DNA from 2 places in the Bradyrhizobium sp. BRP23 genome. Region 2 is predicted to be linked to the other one. Evidence: riboswitches for the same ligand, from Rfam matches in the RefSeq annotation. Region 2 holds a riboswitch; the other holds the start of a gene.

Region 1 (8,262 bases), 170 kb from region 2:
AGGCGCCTCCAGGTGCCGCGCGAACACCAGGCGCTCGTCGAGCTCGAGCGGATGGTCGTAAAGATGGTAATAGCCTTCGAGCCCGTCCTGGCCGTCGACGCTCTGCTTGGTGCAGACGAAGCCGAGCCTGAGATTGCCGAGCGCAACTCCGTTGTTGGCGTGCCAGCCGCGCAGCATGGCGCGGGAGACTTCGCCCGGCACACCACAGATCGCGGTGCCCTTCCAGATCCAGCGCGGCGGCGGATAGCGGATCCAAGCCTTGGTGTCGCTCTCGTACATGTATTCGACATGCACGCCGCCGATCCAGTTGGAGAGATAGTGGTATTGCGCAGCCGCGACCGCCGGCGGCAGATGGTCGATCCCGAGCTTGCTGAGCCCCGGCAGGAAACGCTCCTGCTGCTGGCGACGAAACACGCGGAAGACGAATTCTGCGGCATCCGCCGTGCCGCGGCGCGTGACGACGGTGAGGATCAGCCCGGTGAAGTAAGCGTGATAGAGATCGGCGACGGCGCGCCAGCGCTTCCATTGCGCGTGCTGCGCGAGGTCTGGTGCGATAGTCATGTTCGCTCCCTGATCATGGTTTTGATCGAGTGTGTCACCGCCGCCGGTGACAGGCAACATGACGCGCGTGCAGGCCTCCCTGCGCGGCTTTCCGTCAATTCCGCATCACGAATTTTGCGCCGCCTTGGCCGCCCGTTCGCGCTCAACGCGCTCCGTGACGTCGCGAGCCATCGCCACCGATCCCTGCACCGCGCCATCGTTGTCTCGCACCAATGCGAAGGTCATCTCGATGTAGAGCTTGCGCCCGCTCTTGTGCAGCGCGCGGGTCAGCGTCGGCTTGCCCGCAAGCTTCATGGTGCCGCTCGCGAGCGCGGCGTCGAAGCCTTTCCAGTGCGCGGCGCGAAGATGTTCGGGAATGATCAGATCGAGGTTCTGGCCGAGCGCTTCGTCGGCCGTGAAGCCGAACAGCGCGGTCGATGCGCGATTCCAGCGTGTGATCGTGCCGGAGCGATCGGAATAGATCAGCGCGTCCGCGACGTCGTTGATGATCTGTGCGTCGAGTTGGGATGGCTCAATCATGTCACCACCTTGTAGCCCGGATGGAGCAAAGCGTAATCCGGGATCGCGCCACAAGTGAGACCTTCCCGGATTACGCTTGCGCTCCATCCGGGCTACAGGATCGGGCTACACCCGAAAATGCTTCGAGAGCTTGAGGCCTTGCGCCTGGTAGTTGGAACCGATGCGCTGGCCGTACACCGCGTCGGGGCGGGCCAGCATCTTCTCGTAGACGAGGCGGCCGACGATCTGACCGTGCTCGAGGATGAACGGCACCTCGCGCGAGCGCACCTCCAGCACGGCGCGCGATCCCAGCCCGCCAGCGCCGGCATAGCCGAAACCGGGATCGAAAAAGCCGGCATAGTGCACGCGGAATTCGCCGACCAATGGATCGAACGGCACCATCTCCGCGGCGTAGTCGGGAGGCACCTGCACCGCTTCCTTGGAGGCGAGGATGTAGAACTCGCCGGGGTCGAGGATCAGGCTGCCGTCGGGACGCGCCGAGATCGGCTCCCAGAAATCCTCCACCGCGTAGCCCGCGCGGCGGTCGACATCGACGACGCCGGTGTGGCGCTTGGCGCGATACCCGACGAAGCCGCTCGCCTTCTCGCCGGAGAGATCGACCGAGACGGCAACGCCGCCCGAGAGATCGGCATGGTCGATGTCGACGAGACGCTCGCTGGCGTGCAGCGCATCGAGCTCGTCGGCATTGAGGATGGCATCGCCGGTGCGGAAGCGCACCTGGCTGAGACGCGAGCCCTCGCGCACCAGCACAGGAAACGTCTTCGGGCTGATCTCGGCGTAGAGCGGGCCGTGATAGCCGGCGCCGATCATGTCGAAGCGGCGGGTGCCGTCGGCGATGACGCGGGTGAAGACGTCGAGCCGGCCGGTCGAGCTCTTCGGATTGGCGGCAGCGACGATCTCCGGCGGCAGCGCGAGGCTCTCGAGCAGCGGCACGATGTAGACGCAGTTGGTCTCGAGCACCGCGCCGTCGGCGAGGCTGAACTCGTGCAGCTTCAGCTCGTCGATGCGCTCTGCCACGGTGGCACCGGGCCCGGGGAGGAAGCTGGCGCGGACCCGATAGGCGATGTCGCCGAGGCGCAGATCGAGGCTCGCCGGCTGGATCTGGCTCTCGACGAAGTCGTAGGTGGGCAGGATGAGACCTTCTTCCGCCATCGCCGCGATCATGCGGTCGGGCAGGATACCATTGGCGTCGGCGGCGACCGTGAACGTCAACCGGGGGTCCTCATCAGGGGCCGAATGCATCCGGACATGCCGGAAATACAAGTCTTTTACGGCTATCCGATGGACGCCTTGACGGAAAGGGCATTGCGGAATATGAGCATCACTTATCCCGTGGTGATTTGAGCCGGCCGGCTTGCAGCCACGTTAAATAAGTCGCTAAACAGGCCGGGGACCTCTGTGATCCCGGCCCGTGGAGATATCCAGGCCGGTTTTTTTGTGACCGTTTTCGCCTCGACGGTCATGTCGGAGAGGGTCCTATGTCGAAGTCGTCTGCTGCCTATCGCCCCGAAACCCGCCTGGTCCATTCCGGCACCCTGCGCTCGCAATATGGCGAGACCTCGGAGGCGCTGTTCCTGACGCAAGGCTATGTCTACGCCAGCGCGGAGGAGTGCGAGGCGCGCTTCAAGGGCGAAGATCCCGGCTTCATCTATTCGCGCTATTCCAACCCGACGATTGCAATGTTCGAGCGCCGCATGATCGAGCTCGAAGGCGCCGAGGCCGCGCGCTCGGCGGCAACCGGCATGGCGGCGGTGACGACCGCGATCCTGGCGCCGCTCAAGGCCGGCGATCACGTGGTCGCCTCCCGTGCGCTGTTCGGCTCCTGCCTCTACGTCATCCAGGACCTGTTGCCGCGCTACGGCATCGAGGCCACGCTGGTCGATGGGCTCGATCTCGACCAGTGGCAGCGGGCGCTGAGGCCCAACACCAAGACGTTCTTCCTGGAGAGCCCGACCAACCCGACGCTGGACGTGCTCGACATCCCTTCGATCGCCGAGATCGCGCACAAGGGCGGCGCGCGGCTCGTCGTCGACAACGTGTTTGCAACCCCGATCTGGCAGAGCCCGCTCGCGCTCGGCGCCGACGTCGTCGTCTACTCCGCGACCAAGCACATCGACGGCCAGGGCCGCTGTCTCGGCGGCATCATCCTGTCCTCCGAAGCCTTCATCGCCGAGCACATCCACAATTTCATGCGCCAGACCGGCCCGTCGATTTCGCCGTTCAATGCCTGGGTCCTGCTCAAGGGCCTGGAGACGCTGGGCGTGCGCGTGCGCGCGCAGACCGACAATGCCGCGCGCATCGCCGAGGTGCTGGCGAGCCATCCCAAGATCTCGCGACTGGTCTATCCCGGCCGGGCCGATCATCCGCAGGCGGCGCTGGTGAAGAAGCAGATGCGCGGCGGCTCGACGCTGGTCGGCTTCGAGGTGAAGGGCGGCAAGGCGGCGGCCTTCCGTGTGCTCAACGAATTGAAGCTTGCCAAGATCTCCAACAATCTCGGCGACGCCAAGAGCCTCGTCACGCATCCGGCGACGACGACGCATCAGCGCCTCAAGCCGGAGGACCGCGCCGCGCTCGGCATCAGCGAGGGCTTCATCCGCTTCTCGGCGGGGCTGGAGCACGCGGATGACCTGATCGAGGATCTCACCGCGGCGCTGGAAAAGGCGTGAGGGAAGCGAGGTCTCGTAGGGTGGATTAGCCGAAGGCGTAATCCACCTCTTCTGCATTCGCGGAGATAGACAGCGGTGGGTTACGGCTTCGCCTAACCCACCCTACGTCGATGACCTCTACATCGGCCGGTACGTTCTCACATCGGCGGGCACGCTCACACCGAGCTTGATCTGGCCGACGGAGCGGATGATGTCGTCGCCGAGCAGCTGGGCGAAGCAGGCATAGCCCCAATCGTTCATGTGCAGGCCGTCGGCGATGACGAAGCTCTCGACCGGGATCGACTGGTTCTCGTGCCAGTCGCGCATCACCTCGAAGCGGGGGAAAATGCCGACCTTGCGGAGCTCGGCGACGTTGCCGAGCAGCTTGATCATCTTGCCGGCGCTCTCCTTGCGCTGGTTGACGGCCGGCGAATATTGCGGATCGACCAGCACGATGTCGGTGCCGCCGGCGGCCTGAATGCGGCTGATGCCGTCCTCGACCAGCTTGGCCGTATCGGCAGGATCGAGATTGCGCAGCACGGCGTTGGTGCCGACCTGCCAGATCACGAGATCCGGATGCCTGTCGATCACCTGCGTCTGCAGACGCTTCATCATCTCGGGGGCGTCCTCGCCGCCGACGCCGGCATTGATGACGCTGATGTCGGCGGTCGGATAGTGCCGGCGCAGCTGCGCGGCGAGACGATTGGGGTAATTGAACTCCGGCGAGCTCGCGCCGAACCCCTGGGTCGACGAGGAGCCGAAAGCGACGATGACGACGGGCTGGCCGGCGACCAGCTTGCTCGCAACATGCGGCAGCGAGCCCATCGCCTTGGAGCCGCCCTTCGGCGGCAGGCAGGGCACGCGGCTGAAGATGTCGGCGGCGGACTTTGCGACCTCCTTCACCTTGTCGATGGCGCGCGAGGTGACGCCGCGCTGCTCGGGCGACCTCGCGGCGACGGTGGTCTGGGACGGCGTAGCGGGCGCGGGATCAGGCGACTGGGCGGGTGCGGGGGTCGCCGGCTGTGCAGCCGGCGTCTGCGCATGCGAGGCGGGCGTCAGCAACAACAGCACTGCTGTTGCAGGCACGGCCAGCCATGACGTCAGGCAAAAAGGGCGGAGAGAACTCATTAACGCTAGACCTCAATTTTGCTGCTGGGCCGGCTCCAGATGAGCAGCGTCAATCACGAACTGTGCCAACGCCCGGCCAAGGCAATCATGGACCTGCTTCGCCAGCTCAGGCCCGCGGGACGGGTTGAACAGGTCGAACTGACCCTGTTCATTCCACTGCCGCATGATCGCGAAACGATCGAACAGCGGGATGTCGTGCTCCTGTGCCACGACGCGCATATTATCGAGAAAAGGCTGCGCCGAGATCATGGTCTCGGTGCGCGGGCTATATTGCAAATTCATCAAGACGACGTCCGCCCCTGCCTTTTGCAACGCAACAACCCCGTCGGTCACCGCGCTACGAAATTCGTCGGGATCGATGGATCGGATAGCATCCACGGTCCCGGTCTGCCAGATGACCAAAGTAGGCGTTTTTGCTTCCATCAGCTTAACGAAGGTGGACGCGGTCTCCTCTGCCGTTTTCTTGCTCTGTATTTCTACGGAGACGTGCACCGGCTCGGAGGGCGGCAGTTTCTCCTTGAGGATCGCCTCCATGCGCGCCGGATAGGAGCTGCTCTCCGACGACGGAATCGTGGTCGAGCGGCTGCCGATCACCAGGATGTCGAGCGGTTTGCCGGCCTTGATCGCCTCGGCGACCTTGGGCAGCTGGCTTTCGCTGGTCAGCAGATAGGACGGCAGTTCGCAGGCCGCAGGCATAGGGGATGCGGCAGACGCGGCATCGCCCGCGCGCGCCGTGGGCGCGGCGAGGTTACCGCATAGCAGGACCAGGCTCAGGAGAACCTTCGCCTTCATCAGCCCCCTCCCGCCAGATCGGCGTTGCCGACGGCGTTTTTGGTTTTCGCACCGCTCTTGTCAGCCACACGCTTGTACCACGAAATGACCCAGGCCACCCCCCACATGATCAGGATTCCGGAGAGGCTAATCAACGCATGCATGACCGGCCCGCCGGAGATTTCGGCGAGGACGAAATGGCCGGCAAAGGCCAGGAAGACGCCGAGGCAGAAGATCTCGAGCGAATGCTGACCACATAGAATCAATGGTCGCAGCCAGCGCGATTTCAAGCCCGGCCAGTCGCGGGGCAGGAAGCGTACGGTCAGCGCCGCCAGCGCCAGGAAGTGCGCGAAGCGCAGCACGTCGAGGTCGGTCTTGTCGATCGGATACATCCATTGTTCGATCTGCTTCGGCATGAACTGGGAGAGCTGGGGCACGTACCAGGTCAAGGTCACGTAGAACGCCGCGATGAGATAGGCGATCGAGATCCACATCGTCACGGGCGAGGCCAGGATGCCCGACATGCGACGCGCACCTCCGAGCGCGCACCAGGCACCAAACACGAACAGCAATTGCCAGGCGAACGGATTGAAGGCCCAGAAGCCGTTCGGATAGGCCGACAGGTAAAGGTCGTACTCCCAGGTCACCGCGTAGAGCAGGACCGACAGCCCGAGCGTGACGTCCGGCCGCCATTTCATCGACCACAGGATCAGAGGCAGCGCCAGCATCAGCACGATGTAGAGCGGCAGCACGTCCATGTTGACGGGACGGAAGCGCAGCAGCAGCGCTTGCACGATGGTGACGTCGGGCTGCTTGAGGAAGTCCATGATGCCCATCTCTTCGGTGTAGAGCGGGTTCTCGAACCTGGTCGCCACATAGGAGATCTCGGCGAGAAAGATCGTGAACAGGAAGACGTGGGCGACGTAGATCTGCCAGACCCGGCGCAGGATGCGCGCGGTGGCGATGAGAACGCCGCTCTCCAGCATGGCCCGGCCATAGACGAAGGCCGCGGTGTAGCCGGAGATGAAGATGAAGATCTCGGTGGCGTCGCTGAGGCCGTAATTGCGGATCGTGAACCAGGTCAGCAGACTGGGCGGCAGATGGTCGATGAAGATCAGCCACAGCGCGAGGCCGCGGAACAGATCGAGCCGGAGCTCGCGCTCGCCGATGGCGGGCAGCGTGATGGCCGGCGCTGCGGCGCGCGCCTTGGTCCCTGCGGGCTTGGCGCCCGCGGTTCCTGCGATGGTCGATCCCGTCACTTGGTCGGCAATGGTCATCGGGGCCTGGAAACCCTTCCGCAAATCGCGACGTTGAAGCAGTGTAATGGTCCGGCTGTCGTCTCGCAAAGCGTCCGGATCACATCAGGGTGTCTCCCTCGGTGGTGTGCTTTCCCGCCAATTCTGGCGGGACGATGTCGCCAAGGCGCCCGCGGGGGTTTGGTTCCCGGGGCGGATTTCGGTATGATGACAGCCATGTACCGCGCCGTGACCCGCCAGATCGAAGTGACCGTCGAGCCGAACTTTGTTCCGGAGCAATCGTCGGCCGACCGCTCGCGCTACTTCTGGTCCTACACCATCGTCATCACCAATTCGGGCGAGGAGACCGTGCAGCTCAAGACGCGGCACTGGATCATCACCGATGCCTCCGGCCGCCAGCAGGAGGTGAAGGGCGAAGGCGTGGTCGGCGAGCAGCCGATCCTCGCCCCCGGCGAGCGCTTCGAATACACCTCCGGCGTGCCGCTCTCGACCGCCTCGGGCTTCATGACCGGCCGCTACCAGATGGTCAGCGAAACCGGCGAGCGTTTCGAGATCGACGTGCCGACGTTTTCGCTGGACAGCCCCGACAACAAGCGGGTGTTGAATTAGAGAGGCGAGTTCGCCGTAACACTCACAACTGTCATGCCCCGGCTTGACCGGGGCATCCAGTACGCCGCGGCCTCTCGTTTCGATCAGCATCGTCTCGGAGTACTGGATCGCCCGATCAAGTCGGGCGATGACACCGCGCGTGTGGCACTGCTCCACTCGACATTGCGAGTGCAGCGACGCGGGTAGGCTCAGGCGTCCTCGACGCCCGCCTCGTGCGGCGTGAACTGGTACACCGACGAGCAGAACTCGCAGGTGACGACGACCTTGTCGTCCTTGACCATGGCGGCGCGGTCGTCGTGCGAGAAGCTCTTGAGCATCGCGGCGACCGCATCGCGCGAGCAGGAGCACCGCGCCTCGAGCACCTGCGGATTGAACACGCGCACGCCGCGCTCGTGGAAGAGGCGGTAGAGCAGCCGCTCGCCAGAGAGCTCGGGATCGATCAGCTCGACGTCTTCGACCGTCTCGATCAGCGAGCGTGCCTCGACCCAGGCATCGTCTTCCGCGACGCTGTGCACCTCGGTGCCGTCGGGCGCATCGCCGGGATGCAAGTCCGCCTGCCGCGCGCGCTCCGGCGCCTTCGGCAGAAATTGCATCAGCATGCCGCCGGCGCGCCAGCGATGCTTGCCGCCGTCGCTCGAGCGCCACTCCTCGCCGACCGCGAGGCGCACGCGCGTCGGGATCTGCTCGGAGCGCAGGAAATATTCGTGGGCGGCGTCTTCCAGGCTGCCGCCGTCGAGCGCAACCAGGCCCTGGTAACGGCTCATGTCGGGGCC
Region 2 (8,262 bases):
CAGCGCAATCCGGGGTTCTTGATCACAGCTGGCACTGTCCCGGATTACGCTTGTGCTCCATCCGGGCTACGCAGCTTTGTCCGGGCTACAGGCTCACGGCTTCTTCAGCGCCGCATGCGGCCGTCCGAAATCGGGCGCTGCGGAATCCTGGCCGATCTCGACGATGCCGCGGCGGATGGCGCGGGTGCGGGTGAAGTGGTCGAACAGCGCCTCCCCGTCGCCGCGGCGGATCGCGCGGGTGAGTTTGGCGAGATCCTCGGTGAAGGTGCCGAGCATCTCCAGCACGGCCTCCTTGTTGGCGAGGAAGACGTCGCGCCACATCGTCGGATCGGACGCCGCGATGCGGGTGAAATCGCGAAAACCGCCGGCGGAGAATTTGATCACCTCGGATTCCGTCACCTGCGCCAATTCGTCGGCGGTGCCGACGATGGTGTAGGCGATCAGATGCGGCAGGTGGCTGGTGATGGCGAGCACGAGGTCGTGATGATCCGGCGTCATCACCTCGACCTTGGCGCCCATCGCCGCCCAGAACGCGCGCAGGTGCTCCGTCTCCGCTGCGTCGCTGCCATCAGGCGGGGTCAGGATGCACCAGCGGTTGATGAAGAGCTCGGCGAAGCCCGAATCCGGGCCGGAATGCTCGGTGCCTGCCACCGGATGCGCCGGCACGAAATGAATGCCGCCCGGCAGATGCGGGGCCATGTCGCGGACCACAGCGCCCTTGACCGAGCCGACGTCGGAGACGATCGCACCCGGCTTGAGATGCGGCGCGATCTCCTGCGCTACGGGTCCGCAGGCGCCGACGGGAATGCAGAGAATGACGAGATCGGCATCCCTCACGGCCTCCGCATTGGTCGCCACCACCTGATCGACGATGCCGAGCTCGGCGACGCGTGCGCGCGTCTTCTCCGAGCGCGCGGTGGTGACGATTTCACCGGCCAGCCCCTGGAGCTTCGCAGCGCGCGCGATCGAGCCGCCGATCAGGCCGAAGCCGATCAGCGCGACGCGCTGGAAGTACCCCTGCGCACTCATTTGCCGCCCATGAAGTCGCGCAAGCCTTCGACGACGAGGCGGTTGGCCTCCTCGGTGCCGATGGTCATGCGCAGCGCATGCGGCAGGCCGTAATTCTTCAAGCCGCGCAGCACGAGCCCCCGCCTGGTCAGGAAGGCATCGGCGTCATCGGCGGTCCTGCCCTTATCGGTCGGGAAGTGGATCAGCACGAAATTGGCGACGCTCGGCGTCACCTTCAGCCCGAGCTTGCCGATCTCCTCGGTGAGCCAGTTGCGCCAGGTCTCGGTGAACTGCTTCGACATCGCCTGATGCGCGGTATCCTCGATCGCGGCGACCGCGGCATACATCGCCGGCGTCGACACGTTGAAGGGACCGCGGATGCGATTGACCGCGTCGATGACGTGCTCGGGCCCGAACATCCAGCCGATGCGCAGCGCGGCAAGACCGTGGATCTTGGAGAAGGTGTGCGTCACCACCGTGTTCTCGGTGGTGGCGACGAGCTCGATTCCCATCTCATAGTCGTTGCGCGAGACGTAGTCGCAATAAGCGGCGTCCAGCACCAGCAGCACGTGCGAGGGCAGGCCGGCGCGCAGCCGCTTGACCTCGTCGAACGGAAGATAGGTGCCGGTCGGGTTGTTGGGGTTGGCGAGCCAGACCAGCTTCGTCTTCGGCGTCACGGCCTTCAGGATGGCGTCGACGTCGGCGGTGAGGTTGGTCTCCTGGGCGATGACGTTCCTGGCGCCGACCGCCATCGTCGCGATCGGGTAGACAAGGAAGCCGTGCGTGGTCGAGATCGCCTCGTCGCCCTGGCTGAGATAGGTGTGCGCGAGCAGATTGAGGATCTCGTCCGAGCCGGCGCCGCAGATGATGCGGTTGGGATCGAGCCCGAACGAGCGGCCGATCGCCTCGCGCAGCACGCGCGAGGTGCCTTCCGGGTAGTCCTCCAGATGATCTGCCACGCGCTTGAAGGCTTCGATCGCCTTGGGCGAGGGCCCGAACGGCGTCTCGTTGGCGGAGAGTTTGAACACCTTGCGGCCCGGCTCCGGCACCGGGCTCTTGCCGGGCGTGTAGGGCGCAATATCGAGAATGCCGGGATTCGGCACGGGGCGGGACATCTTGGACTCCGGATAGGCTGGGCTGCTCGCGATTTTACGATTTCGGCCCGGTCGGGGGCACCGTATAGCGCGTTGCGTGGCTGCCGACGAGGGCCACAGAGCGCACCGAGGCCCCCGCCTCGATCAGGGCAGCCCTGATCTTGTCGATGCTGGTCGCGCCGGTGACCGAGACCAGCAGCGCCGCGCCGTCGAAGGCGGTATCGGGCACGGCCACGATCTCGGCGAGCGGCGACAGCGCGCGGGCGACCTCGGCGTTCCATCCGGAGACGCGCACGCTGAACGTCTCGACCTCCGTCACCAGGGCGCTGTCCGCAACGCGCGAGATCGCGAACACCGGCAAGGCGGCCGGATGATCGGCGCGCTCGATGAAGGGCATCCGCGCGATGATCTTCGGTGCGCCGTCGGCCTCCAGCTCCAGCCACCATGGCGTGCGGCTCGAGGTCGCCGAGACCATTGCCAGATCACCCTTGGATTTCGCTACCGCCTCGACCGCGGCCTGTGCGCTGAAATGCGCGACGTAAGGCACGGTGAAGCCGAAATTGAAGCGCACGGAATCGCGCATCGCCGCCTCGCTGGCCGAGATGTCGGCATGCACCGAGAACGGCGCCTGTACGTAAGTGAAGGTCGAGATGATGACGCGCCAGATGCTCTCGACCGTGTCGAGCGGCAGGATGCCGCGATGACGCTGCACGATCTCGCGCATCATGGCAGCCTCGCGCGCGGGCCGGAACGCCGAGCCGACCTCCTGGGTCTGCTTCACCTGGATCAGGCGATCGATGATCTCGCCGCGCTGCATGAGGAGGCGATGCATGCCCTCGTCGATCGCGTCGATCTCCTTGCGCAGTTCCTGCAGCGATGGTGGCGCGGGCGGACGTTGGGACATGTCTGGTCGTCGATCGTTCCGGTGGGGGATGTCCTGATTAGGCAGTCGTGGCGGCGAAAGCAAAGAGAAATGACGTGCTTTGCAGGCGTTGCGGCAGAGGCGAATTGGGCCGATCCGGGCCGCGACTTGACGAAAACCGCCCAAGACGGTAGCTTTTGCCCGTTCCGTGGTCATTTGAGCCGGCCGGCTTGCAGCCACGTTAAAAAACTCGCTAAACAGGCCGGGGACGCTTCCGATCCCGGCCGAACCTATCGTTCAGGCCGGGTTTTTCATGGCCTGATGTCAGCGGCGCGGTCGAGCAGCCAGTCGCAAACGAGGTCGATGTCCGAGATGGGTAGCGTCAAGTCGATACCGAGTCCTGCGATCAGCGCCGACGAGCGGTCGCACGAGGTCGATCATCCAAGCTCGCTGGTTGCGCATTTCGGCACCGAGCAGCCGCTGCGGCTCGATTGCGGCGTCGATCTCACCCCGTTCCAGATCGCCTACCAGACCTATGGCGAGCTCAATGCCGATCGCTCCAATGCGGTGCTGATCTGCCATGCGCTGACCGGCGACCAGCATGTCGCCAACGTACATCCCGTCACCGGCAAGCCGGGCTGGTGGGAGACGCTGGTCGGTCCCGGCCGACCCATCGATCCCAAGCACTACTTCATCATCTGCTCCAACGTGATCGGCGGCTGTATGGGCTCGACCGGGCCGGCGTCGATCAATCCCGCCACCGGCAAGGTCTGGGGCCTGGACTTCCCCGTCATCACCATTCCGGACATGGTGCGCGCGCAGGCGATGCTGATCGACCGGCTCGGCATCGACACGCTGTTTGCCGTCGTCGGCGGCTCGATGGGCGGCATGCAGGTGCTGCAATGGACCGCCGCCTATCCGGAGCGCGTGTACTCCGCGCTGGCGATCGCCTGCGCGACGCGGCACTCGGCGCAGAACATCGCCTTCCACGAGCTCGGCCGCCAGGCCGTGATGGCCGACCCCGACTGGCATGGCGGCGGCTATGCCGATCGCGGGATCCATCCGCATCGCGGGCTCGCGGTGGCGCGGATGGCGGCGCACATCACCTATCTCTCGGACGCGGCGCTGCACCGCAAGTTCGGCCGGCGCATGCAGGACCGCGAGCTGCCGACCTTCTCGTTCGACGCCGATTTCCAGGTCGAATCCTATCTGCGTTATCAAGGCTCGTCCTTCGTCGAGCGCTTCGACGCCAATTCCTATCTCTACCTGACGCGGGCGATGGACTATTTCGACATCGCCGCCGACCACGGCGGCGTGCTGGCCAAGGCCTTCGCCGGCATCGAGACCCGCTTCTGTGTGGTCTCCTTCACCAGTGACTGGCTGTTTCCGACCTCGGAATCGCGCGCACTGGTGCACGCGCTGAACGCCTCGAGCGCGCGGGTGTCCTTCGCCGAGATCGAGACTGATCGCGGCCATGACGCCTTCCTGCTCGACGTGCCCGAATTTTTCGACATCTCCCGCGCCTTCCTGCAATCGGCAGGCAAGGCCCGCGGGCTCAACCTCGAGGACCGTTAGCGATGTCCGTGCAGGAAGTGTTGCCGCTGGACGGCGTTGCGGCCATGCCGTCCGGTGATTATCGCGCCGATCATCGGCTGGTCGCCGAGATGGTCAAGCCGGGCTCGAAGGTGCTCGACGTCGGCTGCGGCGACGGCGATCTGCTTCAGCTGCTGGAGACCCGCGGCATCGACGGCCGCGGCATCGAATTGTCGCGCGAGGGCGTCAACCGCTGCGTCGCCAAGGGGCTCGCGGTGGTGCAGGGCGATGCCGACACCGATCTCGTCAACTATCCCGACGATGCCTTCGACTACGTGATCCTGTCGCAGACGCTGCAGGCGACGCGGCAGCCGAAGGTCGTGCTGGAGAACCTGCTGCGCATCGGCCGCCGCGCCATCGTCTCGTTCCCGAATTTCGGGTTCTGGAAGATGCGACTCCAGCTCCTGATCGGCGGCCACATGCCGCGCACCGAGAATCTGCCGGCGACCTGGTACGACACCGCCAACATCCATTTCTGCACCATCAAGGATTTCGTGCAGCTCTGCGACGAGATCAACGTCAAGATGGAGCGCTCGGTCGCGCTCGATCTCTACGGCCGCCCGGTGCCGTTGAACTTGCCCTGGTGGGTGTGGAACATGTTCGGCGAGCAGGCGGTGTTCTTGCTGAGCCGCGGCGGGGGGAAATGACTCCGTAGGCGTCATTCCGGGGCGTGCGAAGCATCGAGCCCGGAATCCATCGTCCAACAGCGCCTGCAGCCCGATGGATTCCGGGCCTGCGCCTTCGGCGCAACCCGGAATGACAGCTAGTGGGAAACCAGCGACCGCGGGTCCCGCACCGGCCAACGTCCTGCTTCCACCAGCGTCACGAACCGCTCGACACTCTCGTTGAACAGCGCGGGCTCCTCCAGGTTCAGCACGTGGCCGGACTTCGGAAACATCGCGAGCCCCGCCGCGGGCAGGTGCTTCTTCAGGAACAGGCTGGCGCCCACGCACGGCTCGTCCTCGTCGCCGCAGATGATCAGCGCGGGTGTTGCCGCGCCTCTGATCGCGTCCGTCATCGTGTAGATCGAGGGACGGCCGCCTTGGAATCCGCGCATGGTGCGCGCCGATCCCTTGGCATCGTGCCGCGCCAGTGCGGCGTAGAAATCGGCATGCCCGCGTGGATCCTTCACCAGGAACGGAATCCGGCTCGGCGCCTCGCGCGTCACTTTCGCGACCTCCACCGAGCCCAGCGTCTCGAACTGCTCGGCATTGGCGCGACACTGCTTGCGCCAATCGTCGAGGTTCTCGAGCTCCGAGCCGGAGCCGACGCCGGCGAGCGTCATCGATAGTGCGCGCTGCGGCGCGCTCAACCCGATCTGCAGCGAGGAATAGGCACCCATCGAAAGACCGACGAGATGCGCGCGCTCGATGCCGAGATGATCGAGCACCGCAAGCGCATCGGTGTAGAAATGCGTGTAGGTGTAGACCTCGCCGTCAGGCACGTCCGATGGCGTGTAGCCGCGCGCCGAATAGGTGATGCAGCGATGGCCACGCGAGAAGTAGCGCATCTGCGGCTCCCAATTGGTGTAGTCGGCCGCGAACTCGTGCAGAAAAAGTATCGGCGTTCCCTGGCCCGCCTCCTCGAAATAGATGCGGACGCCGTCCCTGGTCGTGGCGTGGGGCATTAACCGTTTCCCTCTGTTTCAAGCCGTGTTCGAGGATCGCAGTTAATTCTGTTGTCGGCAATGCGGCAGCAGCGCCGAGCACAAACACAAAATCATTGCAGCCATTCGCGGGCGTTGCGTCTTTTTCTCGCCACATCGGGCGGCTTAACGGCCAAACGGATGTCGGCCATTGCACGGGCCGGCGGGAAGTGGGGGTGTCAAGAAGGATGAAGAATGTTCGAGTTGTTTGCGTCTCGCCTGTCGCGTTGTGTTGTCGCGCTGGCGCTGTTCTTCGCGGCGTTCGCCGTGTTCGTTTCTCCGGCCTCGGCACGGCCGTATCATCGTCATAGCGCAGAGCGGCACGGTTACGTGCATCACGCCAGACATCATCACCACCGTCACTATCGCCATCATGCCCGCAGTTCGCGCTTCGAGCGCAGCGCGGCGCAATTGCAGGCAAGCGGCTTCGCCGACACCCAGGCGAGCTATGATCCGAATGCCAATGCCAGCGGTGCCGGCATGAACGGAGGCTTCAGCGGAGGATCGGGTCTCGTCTCCGAGGCGCGCCGCCATATCGGCGGCAATCCGACCGGGCGCGGCCGCCTGTGGTGCGCGCGCTTCATGAACATGGTGCTGGAGCATACCGGCCATCGGGGCACCGGCTCCGACATGGCGAGCTCGTTCGCGCGCTACGGCACGCGCATCTCCGGACCGCAGGTCGGTGCCATCGCCGTGATGTCGCGCGGCCGCCGCGGCGGTCATGTCGGCATCATCACCGGCATCGACGCGCAGGGTAATCCGATCATGATCTCCGGCAACAACGGCAACCGAGTCCGCGAAGCCCCGGTCTCGCGCGGCAAGATCTATGCGTATGTGATGCCGAACTGAGCCTCGTCATTGCGAGGAGCGCTTGCGACGAAGCAATCCAGACTGTTTCCGCAGATGCATTCCTGGATTGCTTCGCTGCGCTCGCAATGACGGAGTATGTTGAGACGGCGTTGGCTCACAGCAGCTTCGGCTCTTCCACCGCCACCACATCGCCGACGCCGACGTCACCGTCGGCGATCACCTCGGCATAGATGCCGCAGTCCATATGGCCGAGATGGCGCGAGAGCGTGGGCGGGATTTCGAGATCGCGCTTGGCGGTCTCGGGGTCGACATTGGTGGCCGGGCAGCGGACGATGCGCTTGATCACCTTCAGTCTGGCCTGCCCGATCGCGAGCGTCTGGCCGACGAGGTCGAGCTCCGACCAGGCCGGCCAGCCTTTCACGTAGAGATTGGCGCGGAAGCGCAGCGGATGCACGGCGACGCCGCCGAGCATGGTCTCGATGGCGCGGACGCTGTCGAGATTGATGATGGAGACGACCTTGCGGGCGACGTCGGAGAAGCTGTGGTCGCGGCCGGAGAGAATTTTGGGCGGGCCCTTCAACTCGGGCTGAAAGTTCTCCGTGAAATAGGCCTCGATGGCGGCGCGCCCGGCGGCGGTCTCGAGATCGCCGCTGGCGACGATCTGGCCGTCCTTGCGGATGGTCAGCACGTTGGTTTCGTCGTCGAACCGGCTGTCGAGCTCGGCCAGCCGCTCATTGCGCGCCAGCATCAGGAACTGGATTTTCGGCTTCCATTCGGGCGCCTCGGGGTCGAACCCGCTCGGGCCGTTCTCGATGGCGTAGCGGCGGTCGGCCGGCAGGGTCTGGCCGACCCGCAAAGGAACGTGCGACAGGCGCTCCGGCGTCAGGCCCTTGATCGGGTAGCGGTAGAGGCCGGTGATCTCGGCGGTATGGCTGACTGTCATGCCGCTACTTAAGGGATTCGGCCCGCCACCGCCAAGCCCGCCCGTCCGCGCACGAAATTGTGAAGTAGCCTCTTTCGCATCCGCAACCTGCTTCCCACATCTGGCCCAGGCCGGCGGCAACGCCGGCAAAAGACGACCGTTACCGGTTGAGAAACGTCAATGCGGTAATTGGAAACCCAATGAAGATGCCGTTTGGGGTGCCTTTAGAGGGCCCCGAGGGCAGGCCGAGGGACAGAAAAGATGAATATCGAGAAGTATACCGAACGCTCCAGGGGCTTCATCCAGTCCGCGCAGTCGCTCGCCATGC

What was found. Region 2 has a riboswitch for S-adenosylmethionine ahead of I6F24_RS26705 (homoserine O-acetyltransferase). Riboswitches for the same ligand answer to the same signal wherever they lie in the genome.
Region 1: linked by a shared signal. The riboswitch ahead of I6F24_RS25850 (O-succinylhomoserine sulfhydrylase) and the one ahead of I6F24_RS26705 (homoserine O-acetyltransferase) in region 2 are both predicted to bind S-adenosylmethionine.

The regions. Positions count from the first base shown of each region.
Region 1 is NZ_JADYVW010000010.1:113,149-121,410, reverse strand. It holds gene I6F24_RS25865 (hypothetical protein) at 1-561, opposite strand, end outside; gene I6F24_RS25860 (PAS domain S-box protein) at 667-1,080, opposite strand; gene I6F24_RS25855 (2'-deoxycytidine 5'-triphosphate deaminase) at 1,186-2,292, opposite strand; SAM riboswitch at 2,403-2,482, shown strand; gene I6F24_RS25850 (O-succinylhomoserine sulfhydrylase) at 2,559-3,746, shown strand; gene I6F24_RS25845 (SGNH/GDSL hydrolase family protein) at 3,864-4,853, opposite strand; gene I6F24_RS25840 (lipolytic enzyme) at 4,866-5,645, opposite strand; gene I6F24_RS25835 (OpgC domain-containing protein) at 5,645-6,901, opposite strand; gene apaG (Co2+/Mg2+ efflux protein ApaG) at 7,097-7,489, shown strand; gene I6F24_RS25825 (Hsp33 family molecular chaperone) at 7,678-8,262, opposite strand, start outside.
Region 2 is NZ_JADYVW010000010.1:282,233-290,494, forward strand. It holds gene I6F24_RS26690 (prephenate/arogenate dehydrogenase family protein) at 94-1,029, opposite strand; gene hisC (histidinol-phosphate transaminase) at 1,026-2,123, opposite strand; gene I6F24_RS26700 (chorismate mutase) at 2,158-3,006, opposite strand; SAM riboswitch at 3,163-3,242, shown strand; gene I6F24_RS26705 (homoserine O-acetyltransferase) at 3,337-4,539, shown strand; gene metW (methionine biosynthesis protein MetW) at 4,542-5,204, shown strand; gene I6F24_RS26715 (alpha/beta hydrolase) at 5,321-6,184, opposite strand; gene I6F24_RS26720 (TIGR02594 family protein) at 6,398-7,051, shown strand; gene I6F24_RS26725 (MOSC domain-containing protein) at 7,167-7,955, opposite strand; gene clpB (ATP-dependent chaperone ClpB) at 8,196-8,262, shown strand, end outside.